2 regions of the Chelatococcus sp. CO-6 genome follow, and region 1 is predicted to be linked to the other one. Evidence: predicted binding sites of a transcription regulator. Region 1 holds the regulator's gene; the other holds the start of a gene.

Region 1 (3,307 bases):
TCGCGCGCGTCCTGCGCCATGCCTGGCGGTGGACCGTCGCCCTCGTCGTGACGACGCTCGTCGCCTCCCTGGCGACGGGGGCCTATGGCGCCTATCATTTCCAGACCGCCATGCCGCTGAGCGTCGTCGGCAACGGCATCGCGCTACCCTTCGTCTCCTTCATCGTCATGCCGGCGGCGGTGCTCGGGGTGCTGCTCAACCCCTTCGGCCTCGACGCGCCCATCTGGTGGCTGATGGGGCAGGGCACGGCCATCGTGCTCGCCGTCTCCCATGCCATGCAGGACTGGCGCCTGTCCGTGGTGGCGATACCGGCCTTTCCGGGCAGCGCGCTCATCCTCTTCTCGCTGGCGCTGCTCGTCCTGACCATCTGCATCTCGCCGCTGCGCTGGCTCGCCGCCGTGCCCGCAGCCGCCGCCCTCGCCATCGCCGCCGGAGCTGCGCGGCCCGACATCTTCGTCGACCGCAACGGTGCGAGCGCGGCCGTCCGGGGGACGGAGGGTCGCCTCGCCGTGCTCGGCCGCGCCTCGTCCTTCGTCGTCGCGCAATGGCTGCGCGCAGACGGCGATGCGAGGCAGCCGGGCGACGAAAGCCTCAAAAGCGGAGTCTTCTGCGACCGCGACGGCTGCACCATGCAGGCGGTCGACGGCCGCATGGTCGCCCTGGTGCGCCGCCCCTCGGCCTTCGTCGAGGACTGCCGGCGGGCCGATATCCTCGTCACGGCGCTCACCGTCCCGCCCGGCTGTGCAGCGCCCGTGGTGATCGACCGCACGAAGCTGCGCGAAAACGGCGCAATGGCCGTCATCCTCGGGAAAGGCGGCAGCGATCGACTCATCGGCCAGTTGCCCCCCGACGAGCGCCGCGCCTGGATGCAGGCACTTCCCTCACGGCCGTTGCGCCAGTCGGCCAGTGCCGCGACCGGTCGACCACCCCCACCGTCAGCCGATGAGACGGGCGGCGAAGATCAGGAGCCCGACGTCAGTAGCGACGCAGCAGATTGACGAGCTTGCCCTGGATGCGCACCCGGTCGGGGCCGAGCACGCGCGTCTCGTAGGCCGGGTTGGCCGCCTCGAGCGCGATGGAGGAGCCGCGGCGCCTCAGGCGCTTCAGCGTCGCTTCCTCGTCATCGATCAGGGCGACGACGATATCGCCCGTATTCGCCGTATCCTGCTTGCGGATGACGACCGTATCGCCGTCGAGAATGCCGGCCTCGATCATCGAGTCGCCGCGCACCTCGAGCGCGAAGTGCTCGCCGCTGCCCAGCATGTCCGGTGGCAGCGAAACGGTGTGGCTGCGGCTCTGGATGGCGGAAATGGGCGTGCCGGCCGCGATCCGGCCCATGACGGGGATCGCCACCGTCTGGACCGCGGGTTCGACCGCCTGGGGCGCCGGCGCGCGCACCTTGCCGAGCCCGCCCTCGACGACGCTCGGGTTGAAGCGGCCGCGCGGGGCAGCGGCGACGCCGTCCGGCAGGCGCAGCACCTCGAGCGCCCGGGCGCGGTTCGGAAGCCGGCGAATGAAGCCGCGCTCCTCCAGCGCCACGATGAGGCGATGGATGCCGGATTTCGACTTGAGGTCGAGCGCTTCCTTCATCTCGTCGAAGGACGGCGGCACGCCGGTCTCACGCAGGCGTTCGTGGATGAAACGCAGGAGTTCGTGCTGTTTGCGCGTCAGCATGGCCGGCGATCTCGCTCCCCCTCGTCGAATCGCATTGTCGATGCGAGTCGAAAACAAATCATGAACGAGATTAGACGTTCTCGGTGTGTTCCGCAAGTTCAACCGACGCGGGAAAGTCAGAGCCGGATGATGCGGCAGGGCTCGCCCGCCCGGGCGGCGGGGGCATGGGGCGCACGCAGGACGAGCGCCTCGGCCTCCGCCATCAGGCGCAGCATGGAGCTGTCCTGGCGCGGGAAGGGGCTGGCGACGAGGGTGCCGTCGTCGGCCGTCGCGAGGCGGGCGCGCAGATAGTCCTGCCGCTCGTCATTGGCCGGCAAATCGGTGCCGAGCCGGGCCGGCAGGGTCGCGATTTCGGCCGCATCCGGATCGCCGCTCAGCGCCCGCACGAGCGGCGCGAGGAAGATGAGCGAGCACACGATGCTGGAGACGGGATTGCCCGGCAGGCCGAGCACGGCCATGGCGCCGAGGCGCCCGTGCATCAGGGGCTTGCCCGGGCGCATGGCGATGCGCCAGAAGCCGAGCTGCCACCCCTGCGCCGAAAGGGCGCGCTGCACGAGATCGTGATCGCCCACCGAGGCGCCGCCGAGCGTCACGAGGACGTCGGCCCCGGCCTCCTTGGCCGCATCGATCGCGGCAGAGAGCACGGCAAGATCGTCCCCCGCGATGCCGAGGTCGATGGCCTCTGCGCCGGCCCGTTCGGCGATGGCCGCGACGGCATAGGTGTTGGAGGCGACGATCTGGTCGGGGCCGGTCGGCTCGCCGGGGCGGACGAGTTCGTCTCCCGTTGCGAGAATGGCGACGCGCGGCCGCCGCACCACCGGCAGCGTGGCGTGCCCCATGGCCGCGGCGAGCGCGACCGCCGAGGGGCCGAGCCGCCGGCCGGCCTGCAGCAGGACCTTGCCTTCGTGGAAATCAAGCCCGGCCTCGCGCACGAAGCGCCCCGCCGCCACCGTGGACAGCGCTTCGACCCAATCCCCCTCGGCGCGGGCATTCTCCTGGATCAGGATGGCGTCGGCGCCCGCCGGCACGGGCGCGCCCGTGAAGATGCGCACGCATTGGCCGGACCCGACCGCGCCCTCAAAGGCATGGCCGGCGGCACTGGTGCCGATCAGCGAGAGGCGCGCGGGAACGGCCGCGACATCGGCGGCACGCACGGCATAGCCGTCCATCGCCGAGGCGGTGAAGGGCGGCTGGGTGCGCAGGGCGGCAACGTCCGCGGCGAGCGTGCGGCCCGCGGCCCGGTGCAGCGTCACCGTCTCCTGCTCGCGGACAGGACTCGCGCCGGCGAGGATGCCGGCGAGCGCATCGGCGACCGGCGTCAGGGCCAAGCTGGCCTCCTCATGCTGGCCTCCTCATGCCGTCTTCTCCGCATCCGGCCGGTCGCCGGCGCGGAAATCGCCGGACTTGCCGCCGCTCTTGGCGAGGAGGCGGATGCCCTCGATGCGCATGGCCCGGTCGGCGGCCTTCACCATGTCGTAGATGGTGAGGCAGGCGACGGAGACGGCGGTCAGCGCCTCCATCTCGACGCCGGTCTGGCCCGTGACGCGCGCCTCGCCCGTCACGCGTACGCCCGGAAGCGCCTCGTCGATGGTGCAGTCGACCTTCACCTTGGTCAGGTTCAGCGGATGGCAGA
Region 2 (3,307 bases), 390 kb from region 1:
ATCTGCGAGGCGAGGCGGATGCGCTGGCTCTCGCCGCCCGACAGCGAGCCCGAGCCGCGCGAGAGGGTGAGATAGTCGAGCCCCACGTCGAGCAGGAAGGTGAGGCGCTCGCGGATCTCCTTGAGGATGCGCCCGGCGATCTCGTTCTGCTTGTCGCTCAGCCGGTCGGGCAGGGCCTCGAACCATCCGCGCGCCTCGGCGACCGACATCTGCGCCACCTCGCCGATGTGCCGGCCGTCGATCTTCACCGCCAGCGCCTCGGGCTTGAGGCGGTGCCCGCCGCAGGCGCCGCAGGGCGTCTCCGACATGAAACGGCCGATCTCCTCGCGGGCCCAGTCGCTCTCCGTCTCCTTCCAGCGGCGCTGCAGGTTGTTGACGACACCCTCGAAGGGCTTCTTCACCTCGTAGGAGCGCAGCCCGTCGTCATAGGCGAAGCGCACGGCCTCCGTGCCGGTGCCGTAGAGGATGATGTCGCGCGCCTTCTCGGGCAGCTCGTCCCACGGCTTCGAGACCGGGAAGTCGAAGTGCCTTCCCAGCGCTTCGAGGGTCTGGCCGTAATAGGGCGAGGTGGACTTCGCCCAGGGCGCGATGGCGCCGCCGCGCAGGGTCAGCCGCCCGTCCGGCACCACGAGGTCGGGGTCGATCTGCATCTCGTGGCCGAGGCCGCCGCAGACCGGGCAGGCGCCGAAGGGATTGTTGAAGGAGAAGAGCCGGGGCTCGATCTCGGGGATGGTGAAGCCCGAGACCGGGCAGGCGAAGCGCGAGGAGAAGACGAGGCGCCGCGCCTCGCCCTTGTCGTCCTTCTCGTCGGCGAATTCCATCACGGCGATGCCGTCGGCGAGCTCGAGCGCCGTCTCCAGCGATTCCGAGAGGCGCGCGGCGATGTCGGGCCGCACCACGAGGCGGTCGACCACCACGTCGATGTCGTGCTTGAGCTTCTTGTCGAGCGCCGGTGCCTCGGCGATCTCGTAGAACTGGCCGTCGATCTTCACGCGCTGGAAGCCGCGCTTCATGAAATCGGCGAGCTCCTTGCGGTACTCGCCCTTGCGCCCGCGCACCACGGGGGCGAGGAGATAGAGGCGGCTCTTCTCCGGCAGGGCGAGCACGCGGTCGACCATCTGGCTGACCGTCTGGCTCTCGATCGGCAGACCGGTGGCCGGCGAATAGGGCACGCCGGCGCGCGCCCACAGGAGGCGCATGTAGTCGTAGATCTCCGTGACCGTGCCGACGGTGGAGCGCGGGTTCTTCGAGGTGGTCTTCTGCTCGATGGAGATGGCGGGAGAGAGCCCGTCGATCTGGTCGACGTCCGGCTTCTGCATCATCTCCAGGAACTGACGGGCGTAGGCCGAGAGCGACTCGACATAGCGGCGCTGGCCCTCGGCATAGATGGTATCGAAGGCGAGCGACGACTTGCCGGAGCCGGACAGGCCCGTGAAGACGACGAGCTTGTCGCGCGGGATGGTGAGGTCGACGTTCTTGAGATTGTGCTCGCGCGCACCACGGATGGTGATGGTGCGGGTGGCGGCCGCCTCGGCGGCATGGTCGAAGAGATCGTCGATGGGAGCCATGGATCACAAACCGGCTGAGCCGCGCCGAAGCCTCGACGCCGCGGAAGAAAAGCAGTCACCGCACCACATGCGGGTTCTCGAGAAACCCCTGAACGCCGCCCTGAGGGGGAATGCACGGCCGCACCCCTCCCGAAACGGCATATCGGGCTCGCAAGCGAACCCGATATAATGCGCCTCGCGGCGATTGCCCACTGGAGCAGATCGCCGCCGGCAGGCGCGGCCGGCATCCTCCCCGCGTCGTTCGGCACGCCGCTACAAACGGCAGCTTGCGCATCGCGAGTCGGAGCGATAAGAACATAGCAAGAACGATAGGACATGCAACTGTGGACAAGCCGCCATCCCGTCCGCCCGGCGCTATCAGGCGCCGGGGCGGCTCTGGTTTAAGGTCGGTGTCGAAACGAGCGGAGGTGGAGGTATGGCGGGCAGCGTCAACAAGGTGATCCTCATCGGCAATCTGGGACGCGACCCGGAAGTGCGCACGTTCCAGAACGGCGGCCGCGTCTGCAACCTGCGCATCGCGACCTCGGAGACCTGGCGCGACAAGGCGAGCGGCGAGCGGCGCGAGAAGACCGAATGGCACTCGGTCGTCATCTTCAACGAGAACCTGCTGCGCGTGGCCGAGCAGTATCTCAAGAAGGGCTCGAAGGTCTATATCGAGGGCCAGCTCGAGACCCGCAAGGCGACCGATGCCTCGGGCGGCGAGCGCTATTTCACCGAGGTCGTGCTGCGCCCGTTCCGCGGCGAGCTGACCATTCTCGACAGCCGCGGCGGCGGCGGCGAGATGGGTGACGAGGGCGGCGGCTTCGGCGGCTCGCGCGGCTCGGATTTCGGCCGTGCCTCGCCGATGGAGCGCAAGCCCGCCGCCTCGGGCAGCACAGGCGGCTATTCCGGCGATCTCGACGACGATATCCCGTTCTGATAGCAAGAATTTCGCCGATGTTCGGGCGACGGAGGCATCCGCCGACGTCGCCCGAACTGCGTAAGGGACGAAGGACCGGGCCGCGATGACGAGCGAGTACGATACGGATGCGATGGTAGCGGGCCTGTCGCGCTGGGTGCTGGAGGAAAGTCCGACCCGCGACGCGGCGGCCGTCAACCGCATGATCGACCTCGTCGCCGCGGAGGCGCAGGGGCTGCCGATCGCGGTCGAGCGGCTGCCCGGCAAGCACGGGCTCGGCGACACGCTCGTCATGCGCGCCGGCCCGCGCACGGATGCCAAGGGCATCCTCGTCATGTCGCATGTCGACACCGTGCATCCCATGGGCACGATCGACGGGCCGCTGCCGCTGCGGCGCGACGAGGACAAGCTCTACGGGCCCGGCATCTACGACATGAAGGGCGGCGCCTATCTCGCCCTCGAGGCCTTCAAGCGCGTGGCGGCCGCGGGATCGGCGCTGCTGCCGATCACCTTCCTGTTCACGCCGGACGAGGAGATCGGCAGCCCGACGACGCGCGAGATCATCGAGCACGAGGGCCGCCGGGCCTCCTATGCGCTGGTGACGGAGCCGGCGCGCGACGGCGGCAAGATCGTCACCGCCCGCAAGGGGGTGGGGCGCTTCGACGTGCGCATCGAGGGGCGGCCGGCCCATTCCGGCACCAGCCACCAGCTCGGCCGCAGCGCCATCCGCGAGGCGGCGCGGCAGATCCTCGACATCGAGGCGATGACCGACTACGGGCGCGGCATCACCACCACGGTCGGCCTCGTCTCCGGCGGCACGGCGGCCAACGTCATTCCGCAC

The links. Region 1 encodes LexA, which represses DNA repair genes until DNA is damaged. Its sites were predicted from a motif close to TGTTCNNNNTGTGTTCNG; they were not measured.
Region 2: ssb (single-stranded DNA-binding protein) is a predicted target of LexA. The motif match lies at 1,859-1,876, and genes of this name have one in related genera.

The regions. Positions count from the first base shown of each region.
Region 1 is NZ_CP012398.1:3,797,906-3,801,212, forward strand. Features, by position in the region: gene AL346_RS17790 (ComEC/Rec2 family competence protein) at 1-998, shown strand, start outside; gene lexA (transcriptional repressor LexA) at 976-1,674, opposite strand; gene glp (gephyrin-like molybdotransferase Glp) at 1,791-3,002, opposite strand; gene moaC (cyclic pyranopterin monophosphate synthase MoaC) at 3,027-3,307, opposite strand, start outside.
Region 2 is NZ_CP012398.1:4,192,348-4,195,654, reverse strand. Features, by position in the region: gene uvrA (excinuclease ABC subunit UvrA) at 1-1,568, opposite strand, end outside; gene ssb (single-stranded DNA-binding protein) at 1,984-2,487, shown strand; gene AL346_RS19565 (M20 family metallopeptidase) at 2,573-3,307, shown strand, end outside.